Arachidicoccus terrestris: one gene and its partner. The protein of the gene in region 1 interacts with the protein of each later gene in a pairwise test. Links are inferred from orthologs where the notes say so. Each region holds a gene or a part of one and is shown in the gene's direction. Other genes may lie near its edges.

The links.
Region 2: the proteins of K9M52_RS14250 (region 1) and def interact in binary tests that used the Escherichia coli proteins (3 or more experiments, as listed by UniProt). The link is inferred for Arachidicoccus terrestris from one-to-one orthologs.

Annotation. Positions count from the first base shown.
Region 1 is NZ_CP083387.1:3,668,503-3,675,373, reverse strand. What follows is about bases 2,357-5,315. They hold K9M52_RS14250 (aspartate-semialdehyde dehydrogenase), read left to right. Parts: upstream 2,357-3,320; coding sequence 3,321-4,310; downstream 4,311-5,315. Other genes in these bases: K9M52_RS14245 (LOG family protein), read right to left, coding at 4,511-5,245; mnmA (tRNA 2-thiouridine(34) synthase MnmA), read left to right, coding at 2,357-3,079. In the rest of the region: K9M52_RS14270 (hypothetical protein), read left to right, coding at 1-175; ssb (single-stranded DNA-binding protein), read right to left, coding at 327-809; K9M52_RS14260 (hypothetical protein), read right to left, coding at 1,051-1,692; more of mnmA, read left to right, coding at 1,973-2,356; K9M52_RS14240 (trypsin-like peptidase domain-containing protein), read left to right, coding at 5,828-6,871.
Region 2 is NZ_CP083387.1:4,523,816-4,530,463, forward strand. The notes cover bases 1,282-4,017. They hold def (peptide deformylase), read left to right. Parts: upstream 1,282-2,229; coding sequence 2,230-2,805; downstream 2,806-4,017. Other genes in these bases: K9M52_RS17720 (UbiA-like polyprenyltransferase), read left to right, coding at 1,282-1,723; ruvX (Holliday junction resolvase RuvX), read left to right, coding at 1,755-2,168; K9M52_RS17735 (hypothetical protein), read left to right, coding at 2,880-3,890. In the rest of the region: K9M52_RS17715 (aminotransferase class I/II-fold pyridoxal phosphate-dependent enzyme), read left to right, coding at 1-685; more of K9M52_RS17720, read left to right, coding at 845-1,281; K9M52_RS17740 (sodium-translocating pyrophosphatase), read left to right, coding at 4,374-6,648. UniProt on the Escherichia coli protein: Removes the formyl group from the N-terminal Met of newly synthesized proteins. Requires at least a dipeptide for an efficient rate of reaction. N-terminal L-methionine is a prerequisite for activity but the enzyme has broad specificity at other positions.

The DNA of each region.
Region 1 (6,871 bases):
GGATAGCAAGACCGGAGGCATCAATCAAAGCGATCAGTTAAGCCTTGTCAATACTTTTTTAAAAACACCGGGAAGAATGGGTTTATTGGAGGTGATCAATCTTGACAATCAGAAAAAAAATGTAACGCCTGAAGAAATCATTGCACTAGTAGATCAGTTTGAGCACAGCAGATAACAGTTCCTCGTGCTTTCAACAAGACTCAAAAAAGCCTGAAACATAAAAATTGCATGTTTCAGGCTTTTTTGAGTCATAATAATTTCAAATTATAAGGGTTTCAGCTAACCAACCGTCTCTTAGACTTCATTGTTTATGAAGCAAACGCTGTTTAAAAAGGAAGGTCATCAGCCCCTTCCCCAGCTGCTCCACCTATGGAGCCGCCGTCACTGGTATTGCCGCTTTCCTGCTGACCGTAACCGCCGCTATTACTATCGGAGCCAATATTACCGGAAGATCCACCAGGCATCGCATCCTGGCCATAGTTATCATTAGGTCTGGAGCCTAATAATTGAACATTATGAATTCTAAGCGTAAGTGAAATCTTGTTTTCCCCACTTTGAGTTGTATAAGACCGGGTATCTGGCGTTCCTTCTGCATATACTTGTGTTCCCTTTTTAAGGTAAGGAGCAATAGCAGTTTTCTCTGTCCAATAAGCACATTCCACCCAGATAGTTTTAGGTTTCAGTTCCCCCGTTGTACTATCCCGATATCTTTCCGTGTGGGCAACACTAAAATTTATAACAGTTCGGCCGTTCACATTATTAACCGTGCAGTCCCGGCCCAGATTTCCAATTACTTGCAATTTAATCATAAAACGTCAATTAAAATTTCGTGGCAAATATGTTTGCAGCAATATACATTTTTTTGCGAGAAAACGTATATAACACGGTAAAAATTGATAAAGCGCCACTTTTATGCCAAAATCGAGGTTACAACCTAAAAAAACAGGATCCAAACCGGTTTTTGTGCCGATCGGATCCTGATTGATTTGGTTTATTTGCTTTTATCAGCCCCTGATCCACTCGGATCAGGCTAAAAACTGGCTATACTTATTACAACTGAGATGGGTTATCGACCATCGAGCGAACTCTGGAACTGGGTAAAAATACCTGGACGCCAAAATTCACGCCCAGTGCGTGCTGATAGGAAGTGTTACCACCACCAACAAGACCATTGTATTTTACCAGACCCTCCAGTGCTACGTTTGGTGTAACGAAATAAGAATAACCCGGGCCAAAACCAAAAGCAAAACCATTGGTTGTTGGACCGTCTTTAATATTTATACCTGCAAAACCTGCATTAGCTTCGGCGAAAAACCGTCCATGTTTGAGTAAATTATCTACACCTTTCTCGCCGGGAGACAAATAATAACGTCCCAAAGCCTGGATTCCGTATATAGTAGATTTTGCTGCTACCCCGTTAATCTCCGCGGATTTATTGAATCCAAGATTTACGACACCCCCTACCATAACATTGTCGTCAATAAAATATCCGATTTTAGGACTGATACCTATACTGTAACCCGCGCCGTCGTTTAGCCCGAAATTGAATCCGAATAATCCACTATTCGGTGTTGTGACGAGACCGCTTCCCAAATCAGTACCCAGCATCAGATTCCCTTTCTGGATCTGTGCATTTGTCACTGTTAACGCACCGAAAAGGCCTGCGACTGTTAATACAAGTAATTTTTTCATGTTTTACAATTTAGTTTGTTTGGAATGTAAATACCCAGCTTGCTAATTTTTATGCTAAAATTTCGTGCCAAATTGGCCAAAACCTGGAAAAATGTAAAAAATAATGAATTTTCAATTCCTTATTTCTCAACAATTTACCATGAGGCAAAGATATCTCTTCTTGTTGAATTCTTCAACACGGATATCCAAAAAATATCATAAATCAGAATTATGACAGCCGTGTGACGGACCCATAAAGCTATTTCTGCCAATAATGTTACCTTTGCAAAAATTTAATATTGTGAAAAAGGGAAAGGTTTTGGTAGCTATGAGTGGCGGTATTGATAGTACTGTCGTTGCGCTTATGCTCCACAAACAAGGGTATGAAGTTATTGGAATTACCATGAAAACCTGGGACTATGCCAGCAGCGGCAGCAGCTCCAAGGAGACCGGTTGCTGTAACGTAGACAGTTTTAATGATGCCCGCCAGGCGGCAGTTCAACATGGGTTTCCCCATTTTATACTGGATATACGAGATGAATTCGGTGATTTTGTAATTGAGAACTTTGTTGAGGAGTATATTGCCGGGCGTACCCCGAACCCTTGTGTTATGTGCAATACGCATATTAAGTGGCGGGCACTTCTAAAAAGAGCCAATGCCCTGGGCTGCGATTATATCGCCACCGGCCATTATGCGAACATTCATCAGGGGGAAGACGGAAGGTATTATCTGAGCAAAGGACTGGACGCGACAAAGGATCAAAGTTATGTACTTTGGGGATTGGAACAGGACCTGCTTAGTCGCACACTTCTGCCGTTAGGGGGCTATCATAAAAGCGAGATCCGACAACTGGCAGCCGATTACGGCTATCCGGAGCTCGCCAAAAAGAGTGAAAGCTACGAAATATGCTTTGTACCTGATAATGATTACCGGGGATTTTTAAAGCGCCGGGTGGAAGGTCTGGAGGAACGCGTACAAGGTGGATGGTTTGTCGATAAAACCGGTAAAAAACTCGGGCAACACAATGGCTATCCTTTCTATACGATCGGTCAGCGTAAAGGGCTTATCGCTATGGGACATCCGGTATATGTCACCCACATTGATCCCGATACCAATACCGTTGTATTAGGCGATATCGAAGATCTGGACAAAAGCGAATTAAAGGTGGGACAGTTGAATTGGCAAAAATATGACACCATTCAGGATGGCATGGAGGTACTGGTAAAGATCCGTTATAAGGATAAAGGCACCATGGGTCATCTCTATCAGGAAGAGGGGCAGTTGCGCGTAGAACTGCTGGCTCCTGCCTCCGGGATCGCGCCGGGTCAAAGCGCCGTCTTCTATGAAGGGGATACGGTTATTGGTGGTGGAATAATCAAAAGGCAGGAAGTTTTTACATTTTCCTAAAAAATTATTTGAATAATTCATTATATCCAATTAATTTTGACCCATAAATGAACAACATAAAGAAACATACTAAGAAGATGAAACCGTCTAAACAGGAAGGGTGAACTTGGTATGTGTCACATCATAAATGAAGCCTTCCTATAACGGGAAGGCTTTTTTCTTGTGTTTCAACCGAGGCTTTTAAAGTATATTCTCAGTGTTGTCCGTTTTAAAGCTCATTATATAACAAAAAAAAGAAACAATGAAAGTAGCCGTAGTCGGTGCTACCGGTCTGGTAGGTACAAAAATGATGCAGGTCCTGGAAGAAAGAAATTTTCCGGTAACGGAATTATTGCCTGTAGCCTCTGAAAGAAGCGTTGGTAAAGAAGTCAGCTTCAAAGGCAAAACATATAAGGTGATTGGTATGCAACAGGCAATCGATGAAAAACCGCAGGTGGCTATTTTCTCTGCAGGTGGAGGCACTTCCCTGGAATGGGCTCCAAAATTTGCGGCAGCCGGCATCACGGTTATCGACAACTCTTCTGCCTGGAGAATGGATCCTACTAAAAAGCTCGTGGTTCCGGAGATCAATGCGTCGGTATTAACCAGCGAAGACAAAATCATCGCGAACCCCAATTGCTCTACCATACAAATGGTCGTTGCCCTCAATCCGCTACATAAAGCCTATCAAATGAAAAGAGTGATTGTAAGCACGTATCAGAGCGTTACGGGTACGGGTAAAAAAGCCGTCGATCAGCTCTTTAATGAAAGAACAGGTAAAGATGGTGACAAAGCCTATGCACACCCTATTGACTTGAATGTGATACCGCAGATCGATGTCTTCACAGATAATGGCTATACCAAGGAAGAAATGAAGATGACCAATGAAACGATCAAGATCTTGCAAGATGACTCCATCCGTTTGACCGCTACTGCAATCCGTATTCCGGTCATCGGCGGACACAGTGAAAGCATCAATGTTGAATTTGAAAAAGAATTTGACCTGGATGAAGTTCGCCAATTATTGAGTGAAGCTCCGGGCGTCGTTTTACAAGACAATATTGCCGAAAGTCAATACCCTATGCCGCTGAATGCACATGAGAAAGACGAGGTCTTTGTGGGGCGTCTCCGTAGAGATGAAACCCAACCTAAAACTTTAAATCTCTGGGTCGTTAGCGATAACCTTCGCAAAGGTGCAGCCACCAATGCCGTACAGATCGCTGAATACCTGTTGGCGCAAAAGCTGATTTAGGCGATAAAGCCAAATAATGGCTGGACGGCAATTAGTTTGTTGTATCGTATCAATGCTGTTTATTAAAAAAGTCTATTCCACTCTTAAGATTCTTGCAGTGGAATAGACTTTTTTTGGCATGGTGGTACCCCTATATGTTGTTTAATATTGCATTTTTTAAAAGATTACATCCCCGGCTGAACACTAATATGGGTCTGTAATCACCTGGGCTCTTTGCGTTCCAGCCACCTCCAGCGAGGCCTTTGCGGCAAAATATTATAATGTCGGCTAATAAATTTCTGGATATAATCCATGCCGTCATCAATGCTATCCGTAATAAAAATCAGGTCCATATCGATCGGCGCAATAGTGCCCGCGTCGGCGAAACCTTTCATCAGGTCCACAATCGGCTGATAAAATGCAGACCCGAATAATACAATTGGATACCTGTCAACAGACTTGGTCTGCACCAGGGTCAGGATCTCAAAAAACTCATCCATTGTTCCAAAGCCGCCTGGCATCACCACAAAAGCATACGAATGCTTTACCAGCATGACCTTTCTGGTAAAAAAATGTTCGAAGACTATAGAATCAGTAAGGTAAGGATTTTCGTGCTGCTCATGTGGCAAAACAATATTCATTCCTACAGAAATACCGCCTGCCTCAAATGCGCCTTTGTTAGCGGCCTCCATAATACCCGGACCGCCACCGGTGATCGTCGTAAATTTCATTTCGGCGATCCGCCTGCCAAACTCAACAGCTGCCTCGTAGTACTTTGTTCCTTCTTCCAATCTGGCAGATCCGAATACCGTCACCCCTGGCCCGATATTATGCAGCTTATACATGTTGTACATAAGTTGCCAGGCAACCTTCAGGGAAAAGCCAATTTCCCAGATGCCCCTTTTAGGGCTATCTAAATAAATAATCTTTTTTCTGCGTATAACTTTCCCTTTCATAATGTATACTTTGATATGACTTTGGCTGCGCCGAAGCGATAAAGTCCTGATAACGGTCCATCTTGATATTGTAAACTTATGGATAATATTTTTAATTTTCTGCTTTGATTTTTATTTTATACAATCGGTGCCTATCAGAAAAGTGGCACCTTAATAAAAAAACATAGCAGCCATAAACATTAATAATTGTCAAAATAGGGGTTACTAAAATACGCATGCAAAAAACTATGCTAACGAAACAGGTTTCTCGGTTAATTTATTTTAACAGCATATCATCCTACTTTTTGCTACAACCATTAATTTTCCGAGCTTTCAGCATGGCAGTCATCTTTAACATTGCTGACTACCAATTAAATATTTTGTTAATAAATAAAAGCTGCGTAAAGCCATATTGAACTGGACTGTAAATTTATCGTCCAATAAATATTAAAAAGCAACCAAATACAGTTGCAGTTTAATTTATCAATATTGCTAAGACTGAAAAGCAACCGGCCCTTTGATAAAAGCAGTTTATTAAAAACATTAAATCTCGTGTACTGCAAGTTTCAAGGGAATTATTAACTATTAAAATGAAATAAACCGATGAAATTAAAAAATGTACTGTTTGTTGTTTTTATCAGCGCTGTTACAGCCATAGGTAGTGTATGGGGCTTCAGTAAATACCAGCGCATGCAAACAGCCGGAATTCAGGAAACCGGTAAACTTCCTGCCAACTATGCCAGTTTTTATGATAAATCAACCGCCCCTGCCGGAGCGCTTGATTTTACGGCAGCCAGCGCTTCCGCCACACCTGCCGTTGTTCATATTAAAGTAGAAACCAAAGCCAGAAAAGTAACCAACAATTTACCCAGAAGCCCTTTTGGAGACCTGTTCGGGGATAGCCCATTCGGGGATTTCTTCGGTGGCCCAAGAATTCAGACCATTCCGGGGGAAAGGGCCAGCGGCAGTGGTGTCATCATCAGTGAAGATGGTTACATCGTAACCAATAACCATGTCGTGGCGAATGCCGATAAGATTACGGTAACCACCAGCGATAAAAAAACATATAAGGCCCGTGTTATCGGCACAGACCCCAGCAGTGATCTGGCGGTCGTAAAAATTGAAGCAGACAACCTGCCCTATTTAGTTTATGGTAATAGTGATGATCTGAAACTCGGCCAGTGGGTTATTGCCATTGGTTACCCATTCACGCTGGATGTGACCGTAACGGCTGGTATCGTTAGTGCTAAGGCTAGGGATATTGGTCTGGGCCGGTCTAAAAGCAATGGCAGCTCCACGACGGTTGAATCCTATATCCAGACAGATGCAGCGGTTAATCCCGGTAACAGTGGCGGTGCGTTGATCAATACTGACGGACAGCTGATCGGTATCAATAGTGCTATTGCCTCTCCTACGGGTAGCTTTACGGGATACTCCTTTGCCATCCCTGTCAATATTGCCCGTAAAGTGGTCAATGATATTATTAAATACGGGGCCGTGCAGCGGGGATACATCGGGATATCTTTCGGAGATATCACTAATATGACCGATAAACAAAAAGAAGAACGGAAAATTGCCAACTACAATACCGGCCTGTATGTGGCTGATGTCAGTGAAGACGGTGCCGCTAAAGAAGCAGGACTTCAG
Region 2 (6,648 bases), 860 kb from region 1 along the record:
GGGAAAGATCAAGGAAATCGTTTCTTATAAGGGAAAATACGATTTCAGGCTATTAGTGGATGATGCCCACGGTTTTGGGACTTTAGGGGAAAAAGGTGCTGGTGTTGGCGAAGCTCAGGACTGTCAGGACCAGATTGACCTCTATTTTTCCACATTTGCTAAATCTATGGCCTCTATCGGCGCTTTTATCGCCGGTGACAAAGCCATTATGGATTATATTCGTTATAATATCCGTTCGCAGATTTTTGCGAAAAGCTTGCCGATGCCGCTAGTCGTCGGTAACCTGAAAAGACTGGATATGCTGCAGACGATGCCTGAGCTAAAAGAAAAGCTTTGGAGTAATGCATTAAAGCTGCAAAATGGCTTGAAAGAAAAAGGATTTGATATTGGTGAAACCAATACGCCTGTTACGCCCGTATATATGAAAGGAGGTGTTGAGGAAGCCACCGCTATGGTTATGGACTTAAGGGAAAACTACAGTGTTTTTGCCTCTATTGTGGTGTATCCTGTTATTCCTAAAGGGCATATCATATACAGGCTGATACCTTCTGCGGTGCATACGGATGAGGATATCGAACAGACTTTACTGGCCTTCAGTGAAACTAAAAAGAAGCTGGATGCCGGTGCCTATAAGGTCGCTGAAATTCCCGATGACTGGCGGCAGACCACAGCCTCTGATGTCTAAGCCAGGTGCTTAGTACAGAAGCATTTAGCACAAAATAATATAGGAGGTTTAAAGTTAACTGGCAAATTCCTTATTTTTAGGCAGCTGGCAAAGACTTTAAACCTCTTTTTTTAATCCAGAGCTTCTCTTTCCATTAGGTATTTGAATGTAAAAACGTATATGAGCACCATTAAAAATTATCTGTCGCTTGTAAAATTTGCCCACACGATATTTGCCCTGCCCTTTGCCATGATTGGCTTTACATTGGGTGCAGTGGTTGTATATCAGCAAGGCAGTTTTACAGGTAAAGAGATTCTAATTAAACTATTACTGGTCCTGGTTTGTATGGTAACGGCCAGAAGCGCCGCTATGGCATTTAACCGGTATTTAGACCGTCACTTCGATGCGCGTAATCCCAGAACGGCCATCAGGGAAATTCCCAAAGGGATCATTTCTGCGGGTAGTGCGCTGCGGTTTACCGTTGTTAACTGTCTATTGTTTATGGCGGCAACTGCGTTTATCAATCCGATATGCCTCATACTCTCTCCTGTCGCTTTATTTGTCATTTTATTTTACAGCTATACGAAGAGATTTACCTCACTTTGTCATCTAGTACTGGGCCTTGGACTTTCACTGGCACCCATCGGAGCCTATCTGGCTTTAACCGGTGTTTTCTCCCTGCTCCCGATCCTGTTTTCCCTGGCAGTGATAACCTGGGTAAGTGGTTTTGATATTATTTATGCCATGCAGGATATCGATTTTGATAAATCGCAAAGCCTGCATTCCATACCGACTGCAATGGGCGGGGCCAGGGCGCTCAAGACCTCTGAACTGCTACACGTGCTGAGTTCAGCTTTTGTGGTTGTGGCCGGGATCTATGGACATTTTTCCTGGTTGTATTGGATTGGTATCGGTGTATTTATTGGTATGTTGGTCTATCAGCATCTGCTGGTCAAGCCTAATGATCTCAGTCGGGTGAATATCGCCTTTATGACGGCTAACGGCATTGCCAGTGTGGTATTTGGCTGTCTGGTTATTGCAGACATTATTTTTATTTAGAAAGAAAACTATTTGCCACTTAATAAATCAAATGGGAAGAATCATATGTATCGACTATGGTGGAAAGCGCACGGGAATAGCGGTTACAGATCCGCTAAAGATCATTGCCAGTGCGCTTACAACTATACCTACGACAGAATTTATCTCTTTTTTAAAGAGCTATTTAGCAAGTGAACAGGTGGAACGAATTCTAATTGGCGAGCCTAAAAACTGGGATGAATCAGATACACATGCGACAGCCATGGTTAAAAAGGCCATTGCCAAACTTCGAAAGAATTTTCCCGATATACATATTGAGACAATTGACGAGCGTTATACATCCAAGATGGCCAGTCAGGCCATGGTGGAGATGGGCATGAAGAAAAAGGATCGGCGCCAGAAAGGCAATACCGACCAAATAGCGGCTACGATTATGTTACAGGAATATTTGGGGCATCATATTTGAATAATTTAGCCTAACTTTGCCCTTTAGCAGAAACCTAAGATAAAAGAAATTATTATAATATATGCAATTACCCATTATCGCCTACGGTACGCCTATTCTAAGAAAAGTGGCGCGCAATATAGACGCTGATTATCCCGATCTGAAAAAATTGATCGAAGATATGTGGGAGACTTTATATGCCAGTAATGGTGTTGGTTTAGCCGCTCCGCAGATTAACCGGGATATCCGTTTATTTTTGGTGGATAGTGAGGTCATATTTAACAACATGGAGCCGGATGACGAACCCTATCCGGATGCACCTGGTATCAAGCGTGTTTTCATCAATGCAAAGATCAAAAAACTGGAAGGTGAACCTTGGTCATATAATGAAGGCTGTCTGAGTATTCCAAAGATCAATGAAGATGTTATCCGGCCCGAAACCGTTGTACTGGAATATCAGGACGAGAACTTTGAACATCATACCGAGACCTTTATCGGTATGACTGCTCGCATCATTCAACATGAATATGATCATATAGAAGGCAAGCTTTTTATCGACTACCTGAAACCCCTTAAAAAGAAGCTCCTGCAGCGTAAGCTGACAGATATCTCTAAAGGAAAGGTGCAGGTAGGATATAAGATGCTGTTCCCTAAATAGATCCGAACCGAATAAAAAGGCCTGGTTGCGCTTATCTTAAGACGTAATCTTTTTTTGGCAGTTATTTATAATGTATGCCACCCAATAAAGCACCAACCGGACAGCAGATCCGTATATCACCTTTAAGAAGCCTGATCGCCATACTATTGGTGTTGCTTTGCAATGCCAGCATAGTATTGATTCCTGGAATCGCAAATGCGCAATTTGTCAATGAGGGAGATACATTACGTCCCGGAGATACATTGCTGGCGGCGGATAACCTGACACTGCCCGTGGTTATTGTCAATTCTGTGAACAGCAGTCAGCTACTCAGACGGATTAAAAATGATACCAGTTTCTATAAGGCTTTTAAAACACTTCGGGTCGTCAACTATAATTCCGATAATCATATTGAGGTATATAATAAGAAGGGAAAGGTAAAGGCAAGCTATCAAAGCCAGGCAGTGCAAATTCGCCAGGGAGGCTGTAGAACGACCCGTATTCTGGAGCAGAAAACGACAGGTGATTTTTTAGACCGGAAAGGGAATTATAACTATACCATTGGCGATCTGTTCGCAGGCCTTTTTTTTGCCAAGGGCAAGGTCTGCGGTGAGACGAATATCGTAGCCGGACATATGAATTTTGAAACCAGCGGGCTTTCCGGTATTGAGAAGAAAAAGGAACAACTCAAAATGCTCTTTTTTAACCCTGGCAAAAAGATCCCGGGGATCCCTTTTATTGGTGATAAGTTAGATCTCTATGATAAGGAAGCCTTGAAAAAATATAATTATCGGCTGGACACCGTGACCTACGGTGAAAATCATGGATACGAATTCACCATTACACCTAAACCAGGTGCCAGAGGGGTGGTCATTGATTATATGCGGACCATCTTCGATGCTGAAACCATGGACGTTTTATATAGGTCTTACTCCCTAAGCTATAAAGCGGGTGTGTATGATTTTGACGTCAAAATGCAAGTAAAGCTAGGCGTTAGAAAGGGGCAGCTGGTACCCGTAGACCTGCATTACAAAGGTAACTGGAGCGTTTTATTCAAAGGCAGGGAAAGAGCCAGTTTCTCAGCCAGTTTGTCTGATTTTCGTTAATGTCGCTATTGGCAGCCAACCGATAATATCAACGTAAAGTTCCCTATAATTTAATTCCATTCGGCACAATCGTAAGCAAAAAATAATAAGGGGGAAAACGCGGCTCTATGGTGTTCTCTCCTAAAGATAGTCCCATTGCCCCTTCAGTCTATTATTTCGAAATTAAAGACGACCTATTAATCACCTCGTGGGCTATTATAAAGATCATTTCCGGTTTGAAAAGGTCATAATATGCATAAACAATAATTTGTCATGCCCTGGTGGCTAGGTTGCTTATAATATAATTCTTATTATGTAGATTTGTAATAGCTGGCATCGGGTAATGCCCTCGGCCTGTTTGACATTAGTAGTAACTTTCTCATTAACAAAAACTTATAGGTCTTTTGTCATTTGCCAGATAGTTGTTGAACACTTTGTTAAATTTAATTTTTTAATCCTTATATTTGTTTCATATTCATTTTTTAATTAAAAAACATGTCGTCTATGAACAATTTGTTTTATGTGGTACCTATCCTGGGTCTCATAGGTCTTATATTTACGATCATCAAGAGCAAGTGGGTTACGGCACAGGATCCGGGGCTGGATCGCATGAAAGAAATCTCTAATTATATTGCCGATGGCGCGATGGCCTTTCTAAAGTCTGAATATCGGGTTATGTTATATTTTGTTGTTATAGCAAGTATTCTCTTAGGGGTAATGGGTTATAGTAATAGTAGCTCTCACTGGTCAATCGCACTTTCTTTTGTTGCCGGCGCCTTCCTGAGCGCCCTGGCAGGTTTTATCGGTATGAGGATCGCCACCAAGGCCAATGTAAGAACCGCTAATGCAGCGAGAACCTCTCTTAGAAAAGCATTGGCTGTTTCCTTTACCGGAGGGTCGGTCATGGGTATGGGAGTGACTGGCTTGGCGGTAATGGGCTTAGGCGGGCTCTTTATAGTATTGTTAATGACTTTTGCTCCGGGTGCTCTCAGTGATACCGAGGAAGTTGCGAAGGCCATCGAAGTATTGACAGGCTTTAGTCTCGGAGCGGAAAGTATCGCATTATTTGCCCGTGTGGGTGGCGGTATATATACCAAGGCGGCTGATGTAGGCGCGGATCTGGTAGGTAAGGTAGAAGCCGGCATTCCGGAAGACGATCCCCGTAATCCAGCCACGATTGCGGATAATGTAGGCGATAATGTCGGAGATGTCGCCGGCATGGGCGCTGACCTCTTTGGCAGTTATGTTGCGACTATTCTTGCTACCATGGTCTTAGGCCATGAAGTTTTAGGCACTAGTGGTGTAGCATTGACAGATGGCTACAATGGATTCTCTCCTATCCTACTGCCCATGTTGATTGCCGGTGCAGGTATTATTTTTTCTATTATCGGTACTTTCTTCGTTACCATCAGTGAAAATGCCGGACTTAGCACGGCAAAAGTACAGGCAGCTCTGAATAAGGGAAACTGGGGGGCGATCATCCTGACCGCTGTTGCCACATATTTTATAGTTAACTGGCTGTTGCCGGCAGACACGACCATGGTGTTACGGGGCACACATTTTACCAGAAATGGCGTATATGGTGCCGTTTTGGTAGGCCTTGGCGTAGGTACGTTAATGAGTATAATCACAGAATATTTTACGGCGATGGGTAAACGCCCGGTGAAAAGCATCATTCGTCAATCCGGTACCGGCCACGCGACCAATATCATTGGTGGGCTGGCAGTAGGTATGGAAAGTACGATGTTACCCATTATTGTACTGGCAGCCGGTATTTATGGATCCTTTCTTTGTGCCGGTCTATATGGGGTGGCTATTGCTTCTGCAGGTATGATGGCCACGACTGCCATGCAGCTGGCTATCGATGCTTTTGGTCCGATTGCAGATAATGCCGGTGGTATCGCTGAAATGAGTGAACTGCCCGGCGAGGTCCGAGAAAAAACAGATATACTGGATGCTGTAGGTAATACAACGGCGGCCACTGGTAAGGGGTTTGCTATTGCCTCCGCCGCTTTAACTTCCTTAGCCTTATTTGCTGCCTTTGTCGGTATCGCCAAAATAGACGGCATCGACATCTACCGGGCTGACGTACTTGCAGGATTATTTATTGGCGCCATGATTCCCTTTATATTTTCCTCTTTTGCGATTAGAGCGGTGGGTGAGGCAGCGATGGCTATGGTTGAAGAAGTTCGCAGACAGTTTAAAAATATTCCCGGTATTATGGAAGGCAAAGCCACGCCGGAATATGATAAATGTGTGGCGATTTCTACCAATGCTTCATTGAAAAAAATGTTGCTGCCGGGAGCTATCGCGCTTATCAGTCCCTTAATCATTGGTTTTGTATTTGGCCCTGAGGTACTCGGCGGTTTTTTAGCCGGGGCGACCGTGTCAGGCGTGCTGATGGGTATGTTCCAGAATAATGCCGGTGGCGCCTGGGATAATGCTAAAAAGTCCTTTGAAAAAGGCGTTGAGATCAATGGCGAAATGCACTACAAGAAATCAGATCCGCACAAAGCCTCTGTAACCGGTGATACAGTTGGAGACCCTTTTAAAGACACGTCAGGTCCTTCCATGAACATTCTCATTAAGTTGATGAGTATCGTTTCTTTGGTCATTGCGCCGACCATTGCCAAGCTGCATTCCGATGACATCCAGAAGAATCTCAAACAGAAGCAGGAAAACATTCAGCAACTACTGGGAACTGAGCATCAACAGGCATATATCAATCATCTTCTGATACAAAACAATGATACCGCAGCCTTATTCACAAGGCATGTTG